DNA from 4 places in the Pseudoalteromonas sp. SR41-1 genome. Region 4 is predicted to be linked to each of the others. Evidence: predicted binding sites of a transcription regulator. Region 4 holds the regulator's gene; each other region holds the start of a gene.

Region 1 (5,326 bases), on a different contig from region 4:
TTTTGGTCTGATTTCAAGACCAAGTCATTAAACTCGATACAATGCTCTGTAAACTCATTTGGGTTATACCCTGTAAGCTCAATTATATTTGGACTAATAAATAACATAGTCCAGTTGTCATCAAACTTGCATCTAAACGCGACTCCGGGCATGTTATCGATAAGAGAGCGGTATTTTTGTTCTTTCTCTTCTAAACTTTGTTGCAAAGCGCGTTGTTCGGTCAAGTCGGTAATAAAGCCAACATATAAAGGGTTATGGCCCGGCTGATTTACTTCGCCTATACCTAAGCGAATAGGAAAAACATGTCCGTTCATGTGTTTTGCATATACATCACGGTTTATGCCTATTATTTTACCTAGATCAACATTGTGAGCGTTTAAGAGGTATTCGTCGTGGTGCTTGGCAATGTTATCGTCCATCAGCATTTTTACGTTTTTGCCTTGAACTTGGTTTTCTTGCCAGCCAAAAATTTTACTTGCAGCTTCATTAAAACTTAAAATAATACCAGTATGGTCAATGGTAACAATGCCATCTATAGCGGTGCCTAAAATAGCATTTAGACGGGATTCTTTTGCCGACTTCTCCTCAAGTAGCATGCGATAGCGAACCATACCATTTATTACACCAACCACGCTTGTAATCGCGATAGTTGCTGTGGCGACTGCAATGGCGATAAAAGTTAGTCCTGCGGTTGCATTAGCATCATCATAGATTAGTGGCGATGTAGCTACAAAACGTGTAGCGGCCATACCCATGTAGTGCATACCAGCAACAGCACACCCTAAAATAACAGCGCTAATTGAGTTATTTTGAAGAGGTGATAAAGAGGGTAAAAAACGCTCAAGATTAAAGCGACTGTAAAGGGCTATAAAGGAGAGGGCTACAGCAACAATGATTGATAACGCAAAAATCAATGGATCATATCTAAGTAAAGGAGCAAGGTCCATTGCAGCCATGCCGCTATAATGCATAGTGCCAATGCCGGCTCCTAGTAACACAGAGCAAATCGACAATACTTTTAGATTCCCTTTACTATTTACTAGCATTGATACAGCGTACTGACATGCTATAAATGCTGGTATAAAAGAAAGGAGAGTGATTGTTGGATCATAATCAATATTAGTACACAGTGAAAAGGCAAGCATACCAATAAAGTGCATACTCCAAATACCAGCCGAAAAAACAGTAGCAGCGGTCACATTTGCTAAACGTTGGTAGCTGGGAAATTGAGTTTCTTTTGCGAGATCTATAAGTCGAATGGTGAAAAAGGCTGCAAAAATAGCAATCAGCAATGACATTGAAACTAATAGAGGATCGTAAACGCCATTAATGATTAAGCTAGGATCTTGGTCTGTGATAAAAAAAGCTGATAACATAATGGCTCAAAATATAATCTTTATTTATCAAGTTTAATCTAATTAATTAATAAATAAACCGTTAATTCAATGAAGTGAATAAAATAACGAATTTATTACTTTTAGTTTTCTTTTATTTATCAGGGATTAGTTTTTTAGTTGGTGTTTTTTATTCTAATGTATTGCCTGACACAGGACTAAGTTAGATTTATATGGTCATATTTAAGTTTCTATCGAGTAACCTTAAGAAAATAATGAATTGGCTTAACTAAGCGAAAATTACACTTTATTTGGTTTTATTAGTTGCTGGTGAATTTTCTCGTAGCAATATCATTAATGAGTATGAAAGTGTTTGAATATCAGTTAAAGAAAAGTATAAAACGTAAAACGGTTGCCATTAAAGTACATAACAAGAAGGTGACTGTATATGCCCCTCAGTTTGTTAGTAATAAACACATTCAAGAATGGCTTTTTGATAAGCAGGTGTGGGTAAATGCTCAATTAACTAAACAGCACAATATTGCTGATAACAGACAGAACCCGCTCAAAGACAAACAAATTTTAATCTTTGATAGCATTGAAAACATAGAATTTAAGCAAGGTACTAAGTCCGAAGTAATAAACAGTAACGACAGCTTGCTTATTACGCACTCTTCGCGCGTTAAAAATACTTCGCAAAAATATCAGCAACTTCTTGAAGAATATTTAAAAGAGCAACTAACTGCATATATAGAAATGCGTTTAGCGTACTTCTGCGCACAAATGGGTGAAGAGTTACCTACGAGTCTAAAAGTAGCTATTTATAAGCGAAAATGGGGAAGTTGTAACAGTAAGCGAGAGCTAACATTTAATTTGCATTTAATTGGAGCGCCTTATCATGCTATTGATTATGTGATTGTCCACGAGTTAGCGCATTTACGTCACTTAAACCACAGTAAAGCTTTTTGGCAACACGTTGAGCGTTTTTTTCCTAATTATAAAGCATCATCAACATGGCTAAAGAAAAACAGCATGAGTTTACAATGGGTATTTTGAAGTTAACCTGAATAATGGAATATAGGAATATAGGAAGATAGGAATATAGGAATAAAGGAATAAAAAAAGAAGTGGTGGAGGGAGCTGGATTCGAACCAGCGAAGGCTGAGCCGTCAGATTTACAGTCTGATCCCTTTGGCCGCTCGGGAACCCCTCCACACTATTTTTGTTACATTTGGCCCCACTTAACTTAGCGGTAAGAAAAGTGGTGGAGGGAGCTGGATTCGAACCAGCGAAGGCTGAGCCGTCAGATTTACAGTCTGATCCCTTTGGCCGCTCGGGAACCCCTCCAATGCAACGGCGCTGATAATAGCAAATTGCGTATTTAAGTAAAGAAAAAAGCTAAAGAAAATTGAAATAAAGCCGATAAATATCTATCAGTTACCACAATCGACTAAAGACTATGCAAATAGATGATTTGTTAATCACAGAGAGTCAGTTAAACAGTAGGCTCAATAATAGTGTGCATGAAAATCGCCGTGGCGAATTTTCTCTATTATTAGCGATGCTGTCACATGACGCACTCGACTTTAGCCAATTTCATTTACCAAAAACTGAAATAGATAATTTAGTTATAGAAGAAGAGGCATTAAGAAAGCAATTTGGCGCAGGTCCAAAGCAACTTTTAGCCCCTGATGAATACAATATGTTGGTTGGACAGTTTAATGCATCATTAATATCTCAAGAAGGGGAGCGCTGCGGTATGACAAGTATTAAGCTAAGACAGTGCTTAAGCCCTGAACCACTTGCGATTAGAAATGATGATAAGCATATTCCACTTAATATAATAGATAACTGTGAGCTTGCTGTCAGAAGAAGAATTAAAAGCGAACAAACACAACTAGCGAATCCCCCTATAAATGCAGCTGCTTTTTACGACAGCCTTAATAGTGATGCAATACATCAACCACTTCAGCTTATTGCGGTGTGATATATGATTGTAATAATCATCAGTTAATATATGCTTTATAACGGGTCTGCTTTATATATTTGCTAATAATTGATTTAATGAAAAAAAAGCATCCAAAAATTAAATGCAATTGCTATAATGGCGTCAAATGGTATGACATGAAATGCCATTATCATTAAACCAAGGTAATTAGGAACGTAATGAAGAAAACATTCACGCTAAATCACGAGAAAATCAAATACCCTCGTATGGTTGATGCTGCAAAGCACGAAGTGAAAAAATATTTGAAAAGAGAGCGTAATAAAACGCTACCTGAAGATGCTGACTATTGGGCATTTGACTGTAAGTTTGGTAACACAGCTGAAGATGCGCAAGTTGTGCACGTTGCTGAATTAAGTAACCAAATTGGCGAAATTGAAAAGCAAGGTTTGACCTCTTTCTATGTAGAGATTTTAGCTCGACCTGCTCAACGTCAGCAATTAGATTTAGATGATGACGAATAATACTTAACTAAATTAAGTATTCAAAGTTATAAAATGAGCCCAAGTGGCTCATTTTTTGTTTTTATGCAATAAAGATTTACTAAAAAGCATTTTTATTAATAACCAATAAGTAGAATCCCTCTTAATTAACATTTGCATAACAAAATGTGATGCTATAGGCTGTTTTTAATTAAAAAAACAAAACATTTTTACTATGCCAATAAATTACTCTGACCATCAATTAAAACTAAGTTTAAAGAATTCTAAAGTACTTATAGTTGACGATCAGTTATTAAGCTTAATCGTATTAAAAAAAATATTATCTGAGCATTTTAATGTGACAACAGCTGGAAGTGGTGAAGAAGCAATTGAAATTTGTAATGTAAATGTACCCGATATAGTCCTACTCGATATTAGTATGGGTGGAATGAGTGGTATTGATACATGTTTAAAATTAAAAAATAATACTGAAACACAGGATATCCCAGTTATTTTTGTTACATCCTTTGAAAACGAAGAAGAAGAGTGTTGGGAAGCCGGAGCTGTTGATTTTATTAAAAAGCCGATTGTAAAAGAAACACTATTTAGAAGGGTTCGTGCCCATATAACGTTAAAATTACAACACGACTTACTCAATCAAAAAGTATTTTTAGATGATTTAACTAAAGTATTCAATCGCCGTTATTTTGATGCACATTTTTCTAAAATGGAACGAAGCGCCTTACGAGAAAAAGTTGACTATGCATTATTACTCATCGATATAGATTATTTTAAGCAATACAATGATATCTATGGTCATGTGCAGGGGGATACGGTGTTAAACCTAGTAGCACAAACTATTACTAATAGTTTGCAAAGGCCAACCGATTTTGTTGCGCGTTATGGCGGCGAAGAGTTTGTAGTTGTTCTACCGCATACAAGCACTGAAGGTGCAATTTGTGTTGCTGATAAAATTAAACAGAATGTGGCCGATTTAGGAATATTACACAAATATTCAGAATATGATTTTGTGACTATTAGTATTGGCGGTGCAACCCTACAACCATACGTAAATAACAAAAACACGTTGCAGATCGCAGATGAAAAAATGTATGAGTCTAAAATGCAAGGGCGTAACAAAGTGTGTTTTTAAGTTTAGTTAGCTAATAAATCACTCTGCCACTTAAAAACACCTTTTAGGTGATAAATATTAAATAAGATTATTTATTACATGCTATGACATTTTTTGTACTTTTTATTGCTACCGCATGGGCAGTTATCATTTCTGCCTACTTTAATATCTTCAACAGGATATATAGTGCCATCTAAATAACGCCATTGAGTGTTTTCTTTAATAAACTGCGATTTTTCATGAAGCTCACAAAATAAGTTTTGATAAAAATATTGGGCTTTAAATTCTACAGTTCCAGTATCGCCATCATGGCTTGAGTCAATTAAATCAAGATTTATAAATCGACAGCTGTTAGCAAAATCATTGATTTCTTTAACCGGATTCTCAGCTTGTTTTTCTTTTGCGTAGGTTTGATAAACATATTTTGCATTTT
Region 2 (5,326 bases), on a different contig from region 4:
TAGATCTTTTTACTGTTCGAACAAAAATAGAACAAAACCACGTAAAACCACATGAAAACCCCTCTAAGATGATGCTTTTTTATGCTCTTATTTATTATTTAATACAAATATCATTGCTATGTTTGATTTAGGCGTTAAGATAGCAAGTTCACAATGTTAAATTAATGTTTATTTCCTGTTTATTGGTAGATCTAAAATGAAATTACCCGATCAAAAATCTTTTATCTTCTCTGTTATTCTTGCTGTAGTTGGTTTTGTTGTTGTTGAGTTTGCTTTAGGCGGCTTAGCTTTAAACCCTGCATTACTATTTGGTGCTGGTTTATTAATTGGTGCGATTGCTATTGCTGCAATATCATCTGATGTGACTGAAGAAGCTGAAGTTAAAACAAAAACGCTTTATGTTGGTAACCTTCCTTATCGTGCAAACGAAGGTGTGGTTCGTGCATTATTTGAAGAACAAGGCAAAGTATTCAATGTTCGTTTATTAAAGGATAAGAATACTGGCAAACGTCGTGGCTTTGGTTTTGTTGAAATGGCGCAAGCTGATGCAGACAATGCAATTGCTCACTTGAACGATAGCGAGTTCCAACAACGTACTTTAAAGGTACGAGAAGCAAAACAAAAACAAGAAGATGATTCTAATGCTCTACGTACTGAGACGGATCAGTCAGTGTAACTAGCTTTACCGCTAGCTTATTGCTAAACACATCAGCCGTTGCATAATATTGCAGCGGCTTTTTTATGTCTGTTTGTTTATCCATACATAAGTTAAGTTGGTTAAGTAGGAAGTTGACTCTATTTGCTATCGCTACACCTGAATCAAGTAATTTTACATTCCCTTCAAAGTACTGACTAATCGGCCCTGCTAATATCGGAAAGTGCGTACACCCTAGTACAAGTACATCTATAGTTTTATCTATATGTAGTTCATCGAGTACTTGATACAACTTAGTTGTATCTAAAGAGCCTGTAAAAAAGCATTCCTCAGCTAACGTTACTAATTCAACACTGCTATAAAGGTTAACGATTACATTACGTGCATGTTCAGCAATTAATGTTTTTGTGTATGAACTGGCGACCGTTGCCGGCGTGGCTAACAAGCCAATATGATTTGAACGTGTTAACTCTGCTGCAGGCTTTATTGCTGGCACAACACCTACAATAGGAATATCCGTAATTTGGCGAACAGCGCTGAGTGCAGATGTAGAAGCTGTATTACACGCTATTACAATTAAATCGACGTTAAGCGTGTTAGCTTTGATGAAATGAATAAGTGAACATAATCGGTTAATTATAGTTTGTTGGGATTGAGCACCATAAGGTAGTAATGCATTATCCATAAAATAGCTGTACTGAGCATTGGGGATACTTTGCTTGATATGTTCAAGTACAGTAGTTCCACCAATACCTGAATCAAAGACCATTATATGCGCTGACAAACTACCGTTCCTACTTTACTTTAAGATCGGCAGTTTGCCATGAGGTTTTTATAAAAGAAAGTAGTTTAACTTTGCGTGGCTTCTAAATCAGTAAGCCTGTCGGCTGCTGAATTTAACTGATTAAGGTTTTCGAACATAGACTTTGTATAATCTACTAACTTATCTATTTGTTCCTGATCTTGATTTAACCATTGGAGAATGCCAGCTAGCTGATTTTGTAATCCAAGCTCACCCGCTTTTTCAAAAGCATTTTTAAGGTCGTCATTAAAAGGGGCTAACCCCTCTGCTACTTGTTTTTCTGGTGCTGGTTTATATTCTTCATAGCTTTTAACTGTTGCTATTGTTTTTGTTTGGCGTAAATCCATAGAAAAAGCCACCAGCTGATCGCTGTCTAAACTCAGCTCTTGCGCTTGTTCAAATGCTTCATCTAAATCACCACCAAAAAAGGTTTTACTTAAATCTTGTAAGTCTTCCATCATCGCATTAATAGCTTCTTGCTCTTGCTCGTTTAAGTCACCATTTACCGACATCGAAAATGATACCTGTCGAGATTGCGATGATGAGCTTGCAAACGACTCACTATTACTATTTTGCTGATAGCCACTTGCCGATTGAGATTCAAATGCATCAGCAAAGCTAATACTTACCTCATCGCCTTCTGCTGTAGTAAATTTATACTCTGCATTACTCGTCATACTGACGTATTGGGCCTGGCTTATATTTACGCTGGCAGGTTGTGGGTTAAATAACGACTCTTCAAACTTATCCAGCCCATTGTAAATTCCCTCTTTGGACTTATTAATGCCCTCTTCCATGTCATCATTAAATACGCCTGTACCTTTGAGTTCATCAACAGCGTCATCAATCCCTATTTGGACTCCTTTGCGCGCATCGCCTAGCATATCTTTGAGCTTTTCGTCATCAGCGCCGTTAGCTTTTGCTTTATTTACAGCACTACTTACAAAATCGAGTACGTTTTTTACTATTTCATCAAAATCAAATAGTGGTTTATCTGCTTTTTTTTCTGCGATAGGTAATCCAAGCTGCTCAGCCATTTTATCGCCAAGCACCTTTGCGGCCAACTCTCGGCCTCGTTGTTGATAGCTATCTTGAGGAGACGTAATTGTAGGTTGCTGTATATCAGCTTTATTATTGAATTTATTGATGTTGTTGTTTGGCGTAAAGCCATAATTACCTATTTTCATGATTCGTCTCCTAAGCGTGCGTAGTTTATTATCGGCTATAACAACAAAAACTAAAGTATAATGTTCAATAAAACAGCATAAATGCTAGCCAAAACTAGACAAATACGCAGCGCTCCCTACAATAGCGCCGATAAACAGATCTTAGATAAGGTAGTAGCGTTAATGGCAGTTATTAAAATAGATACCACACAGTACCAAGCGCAGTTAAGTGAAAAAGAGCAGCGAATTAGTACGCAGTTTCAACGTTTTGGTGTGGAGCAATTAGAAGTATTTAGCTCAGAGCCAACTAACTACCGCCAACGTGCTGAATTTAGAGTATGGCACGACGGTGATGATCTGTTTCACATTATGTTTGATCAACAAACAAAAGAAAAAATCCGTGTTGATACATTTGACCCAGCAGCGCCTCTAGTAGGTGAAATAATGCAGGTGATGATTGAAAATCTTAAGCCTTGTGAAATATTACGCCGTAAGTTATTTCAAATCGATTACCTATCAACGCTAAGCGGTGAAATTTTAGTAAGCTTGCTTTATCACAAACCACTGGATGATGAATGGTTAAGTGAAATTAAAGCACTGAAAGAAAAGCTTAGCAGTAAATACAAAATTGACTTTATAGGTCGTGCTCGCAAACAAAAAGAAGTACTAGGTGATGACTTTGTAACTGAACGTTTAACAGTTAATGGGCAAGAGCTTATTTATCAACAAGTAGAAAATAGCTTTACTCAGCCTAATGCAAAAGTAAATATTAATATGCTGGAGTGGGCACAAGATTTATGTAAACCACTTAAAAATGATTTACTAGAATTGTATTGTGGTAACGGTAACTTTTCAATTGCATTAGCAGGTTCTTTTAATAAAGTATTAGCGACGGAAATATCAAAATCATCTGTTCACTCTGCTCAATACAACATTGCTAAAAACAACGTAGAGAACTTAGATATTATTCGTATGTCTAGTGAAGAGTTTACTCAAGCAATGAATGGCGAGCGTACTTTCTCTCGTTTAGATGGTATTGATTTAAAAAGCTATGACTGCCAAACCATATTAGTTGATCCACCACGCGCGGGCATGGATGAATTAACGTGTGACTTAGTGGCTAACTACGAAAGCATAATTTATATATCCTGTAATCCTGAAACTCTTGAGCGTGACCTTGATCACTTAACACGTACGCATAACGTTAAGCGCTTTGCTATATTTGATCAGTTCCCTTATACGCATCACATTGAGTCGGGCGTTTTCTTACAGCGCAAATAAATACGTTCAGTAAACGTTACCCATAAAAAAAGCTCCTTAAGGAGCTTTTTTTTGTTTTAGCTAAACTTACTTGTTAGCTAAGTAATTTATTAATTTGCTAATGTCTTCAGGTTTAGTAATACCCGACTCACGACCTAGGTTTAATTTGTACTTACCATTTACAATAAAGGTAGGTACGCCACGTAGTGCGCCTTTTTCTTTAAAGTAGTCTTGGTCGCGTTTCATTTTAGAGCTCAGCGTACGTACCGAGAAGCTTTTAAACAGCTTATCAAACTTATCACCATCAACGCCCTGCGCTACAAATATATCTTTTACATCTGCAAGCTCATTAAATTTAGCGCGCTTTGTATGGATATGATTAAAGATTGCAGAAATAATCTGATCTTTTTGTGGAAGCACTTCAGCTGTCGCCAGTGCTTGGCTCATCATCTGTTGGTTTTCTGGGTCACGTACACCTACAAAATCAACATGGCTCTTTTTAAATTTAACGTTTTTATCAAGCTTAGGCTTAAACTCACCAATTAGTGCTTCCATGTTATTACATGCAGGGCAGTAAAATGAGAAGAACTCTTTAACCTCTGGCTTTTTAGTTGCACGCTCAGAAACTACGTCGTAATGCACGCCTTCTTCATACGTTGCTGCAAAGCTTGTTGCTGCCATAGGAAGTAATATTGCAAGCAAACCTGCTTTAACTAATTTAATCATTATTATGCTCCGAAATTTATAGTGCTAATAAAAACGCTACTAACTCATCAAGTTCTTTTTGATTTTTGATGGTGTTGAGGTTTATTTTATATTTATCGTTAACAATAAAAGTAGGTACACCTGTAAGTGCGCCTAATTTTGAATATTTATTCTGTTTGTTTTGCATTGCTTGCTCAGCTGAAATAACAGGCATGCTTGCAATCTCTTGATCAAATGTTGCGCTATCAATACCATTTACTTCAAGTAATTTTTTAACGTCTTTCATTTCAGTTAATGGTGCACGTTGAACATGGATACTTTTAAAAATTTGATCGCTAATACTTTGCGCCTGACCATGCTGCTTAGCAATTAAGTAGGCAAAGCTTAAATTACTTTGTGCTTGTGGTGACACGCCACCTAAAAAGTTAACGTGGTTTTTAATAAACTCAGCGCCTTCTGGCAAGCCTTTTTCAATTGCTTTTGCTACTGGTTCAAACTTAAAGCAATGTGGACAGTAAAATGAGAAAAACTCGGTTACTTGCGGTGACTTGCTTTTGTCTACATCTATAACAGTGTATTGATTATCAACTTCAAACTGTGCAGCAAGTGCTGCAAATGGTAAACATAAAAGTAATAAACTCAGTTTTAATTTTTTAAGCATTTGTATCTCGTTGTACTTGTCTTTAAATAAAATATTACGGCAATAACTTTAACGGTGCTTCTTGCAATGCTGCAAGT
Region 3 (5,326 bases), on a different contig from region 4:
GCAACATTTTCTGCAAGAGCTTTGTTAAGTATTCGCCCTTCTTCATCTTGATGTGGCTCACATGCTTTGCTTGGAACCCACTTAGCTATGAATGGTTGATTATCAGGAGTAAGCAAATGCGCCAATACATCGTAAAAAGGCTTAGATACAAAGTTCGCTATTTCGTTATCTCTATTAACAACAAGACCTAAAATAGGGGTTTGCACTCGCCCTACCGAAAGCACATTACCAAACCCTGCTTTTTGCCCAGCTAGTGTGTATGCACGTGTTAAATTCATACCAAATAGCCAATCAGCACGAGAGCGCGCTAAAGCAGATACACTTAACGGAATAAAATCTCGATTAGAACGCATTGTGCCCAATGATTTCTTTACCGCCGATAAGTTTAAATCACTAATGAGTAAACGTTGCGTACTCTGCTTTTTAGCCTGACTTATTTTAGCTTCTTCTATTACTTGGTCGACCAGAAGCTGGCCTTCACGGTCTGGATCGCCAGCGTGAATAAGTTGCGAGGCCTGTTTAATTAATTTTTTTAAAACAGTGAGCTGTTTGCGAGTTTTGGTTTTGGCTTTTAACTTCCACTGTTCAGGTATTATAGGTAAGTGTTCAAACTGCCATTTTTTAAAGCGCTCATCATAGTCATCGGGTTCTGCTTGTTCTAGCAAATGCCCAATACACCACGATACACAATCGCCATTAGCGACTTCTATATAACCATCATGTTTTTTATGTGGTTTTGGTAAGGCATCAGCAATTGCTCTGCCTAGTGATGGTTTTTCTGCAATGTAGAGTTTCATGGGAGTCGCTCACTCACTGTCTATATAAACAGTAGTTTAGCACAGCTATTTTGAAGGTGGGGAGTTTTCTATTTTTGACTTTACACTACCTTGCTTAGTGAAAAGGATAATTAAAGGTAAATAGCATACAACCACCGTGGCAATATTGATAAATGGCATTAGGGTCTGATAAATAACGGTACTGTAAGCTAAATCCCACAAATGGCGGTCAACTAATCGGAATAGTTGTAATATAGGTGCGCCAATAACAACTAGTTGCCCAATAACACATTGCCATAAATAAACTTTATCCTTTATACCCCAGTAAGCTATAAGTGCCATCCAAATAATATCTGTGATCGCCCAAACTAAATAACGATAAATATAAATGTCATCAAACGCTCGTAGGCTTGAAGCAGTTAGGTTACCAAAGAGGAAAAAAGCTGCGGTAAGTAATACAAATCGAAAGGCTAGGCGATCTTTAAATACAAAAAATATAAAAATAGCCGGACTTAGCATTAAAACCCAGCTTTTGCTTAAAATACTAACAATATATAAAAACCATTCAGGCAAAATACTCTGCCCTATTTTGTTTTTTTATCGTCATCAGTACCATCACCATTACCCGGCATGTCGCAATATTTATTGATTATTTTCACAGGCACTCCATTACATATGTTAAGGAAATGTACTGTAAGCTAAAATGACGAAATTGCCAAGATACTTAAGGCAATTAAGTACCTTAAATCAAAACAAACATAGTGAAATATAACACAAGCAATAACTTAGCGCACATCAATAGGAGTAGACTCTTTAGCCTTACCTTGCAGGATTGATATTTCTACTCGACGGTTTCTTCGGCGATCTTCATTTGAATCGTTTGGAACAAGTGGACGAGTATCAGCTCGCCCCACTACCATCATGCGGTTTTTATCAAACCCTTGCACCGTTTGCAGCTCGCTTGCTACAGCTACAGCTCGCTTTGACGATAAGTCCCAATTATTAATATATAGCTCATTCGATACCTGAAAATCGTCGGTATGGCCAGATACAGTTATTTCGCCAGGTACATCTTTTAACAGTACACCAATATCTTGAATTATGGGTTTAAACTTAGGTTGTAAAAATGCACTACCCGAAGGAAATGAACCATTCTCTCTAATACGAATAATTATTTGCTGCCCTAAAGATTCAAGCTCAATTGCACCATCTATTATTTGCTTTTCAAGCTGCTGCGCGATTTTTTTAACGAGCTCGTTAGTTTGTTCCTGATCGGCCGCTGAAGTTGCTTGCTCTGACGATTGCTCTTGAGAAGTACTACGAGATTCGCCACCACGTTTATCCCCGCGTTGTTCTTGCCTGCCGCCAGCTGAGCTTTCATCTCCAGCCTGAAACTCTAACATTTGTTGAGTCATTTCGACTGTCTGCTGCTGAATGGTTTCTATTGGGGTTGGCTCTGGTTTGCCTGGGGTAAACTCCATAGCAATAACAGAGGTACCTTTAGGGATATCTTTTACTTCAATTTTATTCTGCACACCAAAAGCAAACTTCATAGAGCCCGCAATTTGTTTAAACTTAAGTACATCCATTTCTGAAAACGCAAGCAAGAGTACAAAAAAGCACATTAACAGTGACATTAAATCGGCAAACGTTCCCATCCATGCTGGTAGGCCTGGTGGTGGGCATTTGCACTCTTGATCAGACATAATTACTCCTCGGTATCTACTTTGCGTTTAGATTCAGCTAAGTAATTTTTCAAAATACCTTCGATAACTTTTGGATTTTGGCCATCTTGTATACCTAAAATAGCATCTAAAATTAAACGCTGATTCATAGCTTCTTCGTCTTTACGCAGTTCAAGTTTTACCTGAATAGGAATTGCCACAACATTGGCTAAAAACGCACCATATAAAGTTGTTAAAAGCGCTACCGCCATTGCCGGGCCAATTGCTTTTGGGTCATCCATGTTAGATAACATTGCAACTAAGCCAATTAGAGTACCAATCATTCCCATTGCTGGTGCAATATCGGCTAATGACTTAAATAAGCCTGCACCCATTTCATGTCGAGTAGTGGTTAAAGAGATGTCTTTTTGAAGTGTGGCGCGAACAACATCTGCGTCATGGCCATCAACAAGCATGTCGACGCCTTTGCGCATAAATGGATTTGGGATTTCAGCTTCTTCGAGTGCTAAAAAGCCCCCTTTACGAGCTGAATCAGCAAGTTCTACTGCTTTTTCAATAAGTTCTTCTGGCGTTTCAATTTTAAACATAAACGCTTTAGCAACAACTTTACCTATACCCAAAAACTGCGACATGGTGAAATTTGATAAAACAATGAAAAGTGAACCACCAAATACAATTACACTAGAAGGAGCATCGGCAAACATAGCCATTTCACCGCTACTACTCATAAACATAGACATGACAATTAAGCCAATTGCGCCTAGGATCCCGATTATGGTTGCTAAATCCACATTTCCTCCAGAAGTTTCATGCTTAATGGCCTTATCATAAACTTTTATTATTAACTGCTTATCGGCAACATATTGAATTGCTTAAGCCATTTTTATAAATAAACATAAAAAGCAGCCTTTAGCACTATTTTAGATCAAGTTATAAGGGCTACCTAATTATCAATTGATTTATTAAACTAACAGACCGCTATTAAGGCTTTATTAATACACTTGAAATATAATTTAACGTTATAAAGGTAAAAAACCAATATCATCCTTTGACCTAGTTTAGCATTCCCCCTAAAATTGACCCCTAAATTTATTATGTAAGCTGAAATAAAGATGGCGACTAAAAAACCTGAAAACTTAAGTTTCGAACAAGCACTAGAAGAATTATCTACAATCGTTAGTGACATGGAACAAGGTGACTTATCGCTTGAGCAATCGTTAAAGCAATTTGAGCGTGGAATTGCATTAGCAAGTGCTTCATCAGGTAAATTACAGCAAGCAGAACAAAAAGTATCAATTTTGATGGGGAATGGCGAAAAGTCAGTTCTTACGAATTTTGATAATGATATGGAATTGCTGTGAGCATAAATAATTATATCGAACGTGCTCAAAAAGATGTAGTAGCGACCTTACAACAGCATTTTAAACAGCCTCTCGATACTGAAGAAACAGTCAAGAACGCCACCCAGTATGGATTATTTAATGGCGGTAAAAGATTACGTCCATTTTTAGTTTATGCCACAGGTAAAATGCTCGGTGCAAACCAGCAAGACTTACATGTACTTGCAGCTGCAATTGAGTGTATCCATAGCTATTCGCTAGTTCATGATGATTTGCCCGCTATGGACGATGACGACTTACGCCGTGGCCGCCCTACTTGCCATATAGAATTTGGCGAGGCAAATGCAATTTTAGCCGGTGATGCCCTACAAACACTCGCCTTTGAGCTTATTGCGAATCACAAATTTACATGCTCGTCGCAAACACAAGTAAAAATGATTGCTACGCTTGCCAACGCATCAGGCCTTGAGGGCATGGTAGGCGGACAAGGTCTTGACATAGCAGCAACAGATAAAGTAATTACCGTACAAGAGCTTGAGCGAATACATAAGCTAAAAACCGGAGCTTTAATTAATTGTGCAATTACACTTGGTGCACTGTGCAGTGAAAAGGCAGATCAACAAACCTTAGAAAATTTAAGCATTTTTGGGTATGCTATAGGGCTGGCGTTTCAAGTACACGACGACATTTTAGATGTTGAAGGCGATACGGTTACTTTAGGTAAACCACAAGGCTCCGATATTGCCGCGAATAAAGCGACATATCCGGCGTTATTAGGTATGCTAGGCGCTAAAGAAAAGGCACAAAATTTAATACAACAAGCCCATGAAGCGTTGGCAAATATAGATGCTGACACAACACTTCTTGCGTCGCTAGCAAATTACCTAATTGAGCGTGACCACTAATTTTTGCTCATACGTATTGCAATTAGCACTGACATTATTACTCAACATTAATTATTCGTAAAAGCTTTGAATGAATTAATGTTAGCGAAGGATATATATAAAACCATGACACTTGATAGTAGCAAGTATCCATTACTTAATTTGGTTGACGAGCCAGCCCAATTGCGTGACTTAGCGCAAGACAAACTCCCTGCATTTAGCAATGAGCTGCGCGATTATTTACTCAACTCAGTATCGCAAAGTAGCGGTCATCTAGCGTCTGGTTTAGGGACGGTTGAACTAACCGTTGCGCTACATTATGTTTATAACACTCCAGACGATCGCCTAGTTTGGGATGTGGGTCACCAAGCTTATCCACATAAAATCCTTACAGGTCGTCGCGACCAAATGCACACTATTCGCCAAAAAGACGGTTTGCACCCTTTTCCTTTTCGCGATGAAAGCCAATACGATACGTTTAGCGTAGGTCATTCAAGCACCTCTATTTCAGCTGCCTTAGGTATGTCTATTGCCGCCCAAAAAGAAGGCAAAGGTCGAAAATCTGTAGCCATTATTGGTGACGGAGCTATCACCGCAGGCATGGCATTTGAAGCGATGAATCATTTAGGCGATGTAAAATC
Region 4 (5,326 bases):
CCAAAACTGCCAACACCATGTAACTCATCTAATAAGCTGTCAAATTCATCATCAGTAATATCACCATTAAAATCACTACTACTTGCTACTGGTTTTTCAACTGCAGGACCTTGTCCTTTACCGTGCAGCTCATCAAGTAAGCTTTCAAATTCGTCTTCAGTGATTTCATCTATTTCAGCATCGCTAACCGAAGGCGCCCCGCTAAATAGTTCATCAAATGCAAACGGATCTTCATCATCAGCTACCGGTGTATCCACCACTTCATTATGAGGTTGTTCAACCTCTGTTTGTGAAGAGGCTTCAGTGGCTTCGGCTTCTGTTGGAGGTAGACCTAAGATATGAAGAGTATGAAGTAATTCAGGATCTGCAGGTTCAGGCTTGTCTCTGTTTTGGATAGTCGCAAACATCTCATTAATGGTGTCTAGTGCTTGTAAAATAACATCCATTAACTCTGAGTTGACTGTTCGCACGCCTTGACGTAGTAAATCAAATACGTTTTCAGCACCGTGACAAGCATCAACAAGTTCTGTCATAGCTAAAAAGCCTGCACCACCTTTTACAGTGTGAAAACCTCTAAATATAGCGTTTAGTAACTCGGTATCTTCTGGATTATTTTCCAGCTCAACTAACTGTTCAGATAAAAGCTCTAGGATTTCTCCAGCCTCTACAAGAAAGTCTTGTAAAATATCTTCATCGACTTCAAACATGCAGTTACTCTCCTCTTAGAAGCCCAAACTTGATAAAAGATCATCAACTTCATCTTGATCAGATACAACATCATTACGCGATTCTTTATCAATAATAGGGCCTTCAGGACCTGCTAAAGTTTGTGTGGCAACTGGTTCTTTTATTTTTTGTTGTTCTACTTTATTCGCGGTGCTGTTAGTGTCGTCTTGTTCAGCAAACGCAGTTAAAAGATGAAGTAAACTTTCTTCTACTTCCCTAACAAGTTCAATAACACGGCGAATAACTTGACCTGTTAAGTCTTGATAGTCTTGAGCCATTAGTACATTTGTCATTAAGCTTTGAAGCTCATCAGTCTTATGATGAGAGTTGTTCATAAACTTATCGATGCTATGGCAAAGTTGCTTAAACTCACCAAGCTCAATCTCGCGGCTCATTAAACGATCCCATGTCGGTTTGATATGAGATATTTCGTTCGCTAACTGTTGGGCTATAGGTAAACTGGCCTCCACTGCATCCATTGTTTTATTAGCCGCATTTTCTGTCATTTCTATAACATAATTAAGCCGCTTTTTAGCATCTGGAATCGCATCTGTCGTTATATCAGTTAAGCGAGTATCAAGCTCAAAACTTTTAAGGGCTTCGTGCAGTTGACGAGTCAACTTTCCAACTTCAGCAAATAATTCAGACTGCTCTTTAGATGCAGCCTCTAAAATCAACTGATTTGCTTTATCTTGCTCATCATTTTCTAAAAAAACAACGAGCTGACGAGCTTGTTCTAACGTTATTTGAGGCGCAGCTGGTGCTGGCATAAGCCTCTCCCCCATCATTAGCCTAAGCGTTCAAATACTTTTTCTAATTTAGTTTTTAATGTTCCAGCCGTAAATGGCTTAACAATATAACCATTCACGCCAGCTTGCGCTGCAGCTATTATTTGTTCTTTTTTAGCCTCTGCCGTTACCATTAATACAGGGATATGTTTTAACTTCTCGTCTGCACGTATTGCCCTTAAAAGATCAATACCCTGCATTCCAGGCATATTCCAATCCGTAACTACAAAATCAAACACTTGATTTTGCAACATAGGCAAAGCTGTAGACCCATCATCAGCTTCTTGAACGTTAGTGAAACCTAAGTCACGTAACAGGTTTTTTATAATGCGTCTCATTGTTGAAAAATCATCAACTACAAGAATTTTCATGTTTTTATCCAAAACATCCCCCAGTGAGGTATTAACCTTTGTTTACTTACTACTAATTTATCCAGTCATTGATTTTAGCTTTAAGCTTAATCATCGCCTGACCATGTATCTGACTTACACGCGATTCACTTACATCGAGTATATGTCCTATTTCTTTTAAATTCATTTCATCGTTATAGTACAAAGAAAGCACCATTGCATCACGCTCTGGTAATGACTTAATTGCACTTAGCAAAGACTCATTAAACCTATCATTTTTAACATTATTAAAAGGTTTATCTTGTGCTAAATCTTGGCCTACGGGAGTAATAACATCCTCATCTACACCAAGGTCTTCAATACCTAATATTTTACTCGTATTCGCATCATTTAAAATATGATGGTACTCATTGAGCGAAATTTCAAGTTTTTCAGCAACTTCTATATCCGTTGGTTCGCGGTTCAGACTACTTTCGAGCTCAGTAATTGCTTCTGCAACTTGCCTGTTTTTACGGTGAACTGAACGAGGAGCCCAATCACCACGGCGCATTTCATCAAGCATAGCACCGCGAATACGAATACCGGCAAAAGTTTCAAAGCTTGCGCCTTTTGTTGCATCAAAGTTTTTGGAAGCTTCTATTAAACCTATCATTCCTGATTGAATTAAATCATCAAGTTGAACGCTAGGTGGTAATCGAGCAATTAGATGACATGCCACTTTTTTAACAAGTGATGCATGCTTCTCAACAATCACATTTAAATTTTGTGTTGATTGATATCCCATAGCTCTATTCACCAGTGTTGTCATAATTAACCGTTTACTAGTTTCTCAATGAAAAACTCTAAATGCCCAGATGGTTGGTTGGGTATTGGCCATTTAACTGCTTTTGTTGCCAGCGTTTTAAACGCAAGAGCGGCTGGCGAATTTGGAAAGAGCTCTACTATTACTTTTTGACGACGTGTTGCTTTGCGCATATTTTCATCATAAGGAACCGTTGCTACTAGCTCCATTGATACATCTAAAAAGCGGTCGGTAACTTTAGATAGCTTTGCAAACAATTCAGTGCCTTCACGCATACTGCGCACCATATTGGCAACAATTTTAAATTTATAAACGCCGTGCTCACGACTTAATACTTTAATAAGTGCGTAAGCGTCGGTGATTGATGTCGGCTCATCGCATACAACAACCATTACATCTTGCGCTGCACGCGAGAAGCTCAGTACCATGTCTGAAATACCAGCAGCTGTATCTACAATTAAAATATCAAATTCGGTATTCAATTCGCTAAACGCACGAATTAGCCCAGCATGCTCAGATGGTGATAATTCAACCATACTTTGCGAACCCGATGTAGCGGGTACAATTTTAATTCCTGCAGGGCCTTCAACTAAAATTTCATCAAGCTCACATTCACCAGACAAGACATGTGACAAGTTACGCTCTACACGTAAACCAAGCATCACATCACAGTTTGCTAAACCCAAGTCAGCATCCAGCACTAATACTCGATTACCTTGCTGCCCAAGTGCAATAGCTGTATTTAGAGAAACATTTGTTTTCCCTACTCCACCTTTACCACCGGTTACAGCGATAACTTTTACGCCGTTGTTATTGTTTTGACTCATTTTGCGCAGGCCGCTTGCTTGATCTAATACTGTGTTAATCATACATCCCTACTGTGCTTGACGCCACTGCTTGGTGCCTTGAATGTTGTGCTTTTGTTCTTTTTAAATATAATTGCTCAGCCTTTTTAACTAGTTTCTCAGCATTTGCAACACGAATATCCTCTGGTACTCGTTGACCATTAGTAAGATACCCTATTGGAAGGCGATTTTGAATCGCAATACTAATAATCTCGCCCAAACTTAATGATTCGTCTAACTTAGTGAAAATACAGCCACTTAACTGTACTTTTTTAAAGTGGCGTACAGTTTCTTGCAATACATTAATCTGTGCTGTCGCGCTAAGTACTAAGTAGCTGCGAATATCTACACGTTGGTTACGCATTAATGTGTTTAATTGCTCAGTTAAACGTAAATCTCGCTGGCTCATACCTGCTGTGTCAATTAATACTAGACGTTTATTTCGTAAATGATATAAAACTTCAGCTAATTCATTAGCATCTTTAACTTGCTTAACACCACAACCAATAATACGACCATATGTTGCAAGTTGTTCATAAGCACCAATTCTGTATGTATCAGTGGTTATTAACGCCACTTTATCGGCACCATATTTTTGTGCGCCTAGAGCTGCAAGCTTAGCAACAGTCGTTGTTTTACCCACACCTGTTGGACCCACTAACGCATATACACCACCTTGGCGAAGTATTTCATTATTGGTTGTTTGCATTTGATCTTCGACCATAGTTAACAATGCTTTCCAACCTTGCTTACGAGACACATCATCAGGTACAAAACATGCCATTTGCTGTGCTACTTCTTTATCGATACCCATACCGACTAAACGGTCAACCATACAAGCGCGTGTTGGATCGCGACGCGCCATATCTTGCTGCATCAAGCCTGATACTTGGTGCTCAAGTAATTGACGAATTGCGTTCATTTCTTCACGCATTGTTGTCATTTCTTCGCTTTCATTATTAGGTGCTTGTTGGCGAGTGGTTACGGGGCTATCTAAATCATCAAAGTCGCGGTCTAAATCATCAAAACCTAAGCTATCCGCTTGAGTTTGTGGACGAACTGGCGCAGCAGCTTCAGGAGCAAACATATTTTTAGTACGCTGCCCCATATCAGGTTCTTGATAGTTATCAGTAGTATCAATACCCGATTGTGAAAACATTGATGCAAGCTCAGGAGAACGAGGACGCGGTGATTGACGCTCTAATAATGCTTGTAGGCTGTCAGCAACTTTTGCTTGAGGCTCAGGCTTGGCACGCTGTGGCTCTGGTTTTACAAAGTTATGCATGCTTTGTTGTGGCGCCTGAGTACGCGGCTCTGCAGGGCGTTGTGGTTGCGCTGCTACTTTAGGGGCTGCTTTGTCATAATCAACTGCCGCTACAATTTCTACACCGTTAGCCAGTTTTTTATTTGACATAATAACCGCATCAACACCTAACTCATCTTTAACTTCTTTAAGTGCTGTGCGCATATCTTTAGCAAAAAAACGTTTAATTTTCATGATTCAACCCCTGTTAAAATCTTATTGTTGGCCTACCGAGCTTACAATTTTGATCTGTCTTTCGTCTGGTACCTCTTGATAAGACATCACTCTCAATCCTGGAATGGTGTACTTAACAAAACGAGATAACACAGTGCGTAACATTCCTGACGTTAGCAATATAGAAGGTTCGCCGGCCATTTCTTGATTTTGATGCGCTTGTGTCAATGACACTTGAAGTCGCTCTGCAAGTCCTGGCTCAATACCGGCACCTTCATCGCCTGCATTTTGTAATGACTGATGCAACATCTGTTCCAACTCAGGCGCCAAGGTTATGA

Evidence for each region. Region 4 encodes FliA, which starts transcription of late flagellar genes. Its sites were predicted from a motif close to CTAAAGNTNNNNNNNNNNNNGCCGATA; they were not measured.
Region 1: H5118_RS08685 (VC2046/SO_2500 family protein) is a predicted target of FliA. The motif match lies at 2,733-2,759, and genes of this name have one in related genera.
Region 2: H5118_RS19935 (DUF5610 domain-containing protein) is a predicted target of FliA. The motif match lies at 2,674-2,700, and genes of this name have one in related genera.
Region 3: pomA (flagellar motor protein PomA) is a predicted target of FliA. The motif match lies at 3,312-3,338, and genes of this name have one in related genera.

The regions. Positions count from the first base shown of each region.
Region 1 covers NZ_JACJEK010000008.1:56,384-61,709, forward strand. The annotation lists gene H5118_RS08665 (MHYT domain-containing protein) at 1-1,376, opposite strand, end outside; gene H5118_RS08670 (M48 family metallopeptidase) at 1,692-2,390, shown strand; tRNA gene H5118_RS08675 (tRNA-Tyr) at 2,463-2,547, opposite strand; tRNA gene H5118_RS08680 (tRNA-Tyr) at 2,597-2,681, opposite strand; gene H5118_RS08685 (VC2046/SO_2500 family protein) at 2,794-3,321, shown strand; gene H5118_RS08690 (DUF6172 family protein) at 3,501-3,803, shown strand; gene H5118_RS08695 (diguanylate cyclase) at 3,997-4,914, shown strand; gene H5118_RS08700 (YchJ family protein) at 4,989-5,326, opposite strand, start outside.
Region 2 covers NZ_JACJEK010000034.1:21,023-26,348, reverse strand. The annotation lists gene H5118_RS19945 (RNA-binding protein) at 197-676, shown strand; gene murI (glutamate racemase) at 639-1,439, opposite strand; gene H5118_RS19935 (DUF5610 domain-containing protein) at 1,505-2,644, opposite strand; gene trmA (tRNA (uridine(54)-C5)-methyltransferase TrmA) at 2,807-3,904, shown strand; gene H5118_RS19925 (thiol:disulfide interchange protein DsbA/DsbL) at 3,971-4,609, opposite strand; gene H5118_RS19920 (thiol:disulfide interchange protein DsbA/DsbL) at 4,626-5,249, opposite strand; gene H5118_RS19915 (serine/threonine protein kinase) at 5,284-5,326, opposite strand, start outside.
Region 3 covers NZ_JACJEK010000011.1:161,187-166,512, reverse strand. The annotation lists gene H5118_RS11745 (DNA topoisomerase III) at 1-797, opposite strand, end outside; gene H5118_RS11740 (hypothetical protein) at 843-1,349, opposite strand; gene H5118_RS11735 (flagellar motor protein MotB) at 1,562-2,482, opposite strand; gene pomA (flagellar motor protein PomA) at 2,485-3,252, opposite strand; gene H5118_RS11725 (exodeoxyribonuclease VII small subunit) at 3,574-3,822, shown strand; gene ispA ((2E,6E)-farnesyl diphosphate synthase) at 3,819-4,706, shown strand; gene dxs (1-deoxy-D-xylulose-5-phosphate synthase) at 4,812-5,326, shown strand, end outside.
Region 4 covers NZ_JACJEK010000010.1:59,993-65,318, reverse strand. The annotation lists gene H5118_RS10465 (chemotaxis protein CheA) at 1-707, opposite strand, end outside; gene H5118_RS10460 (protein phosphatase CheZ) at 723-1,496, opposite strand; gene cheY (chemotaxis response regulator CheY) at 1,514-1,897, opposite strand; gene H5118_RS10450 (RNA polymerase sigma factor FliA) at 1,938-2,648, opposite strand; gene H5118_RS10445 (MinD/ParA family protein) at 2,675-3,535, opposite strand; gene flhF (flagellar biosynthesis protein FlhF) at 3,528-5,009, opposite strand; gene flhA (flagellar biosynthesis protein FlhA) at 5,031-5,326, opposite strand, start outside.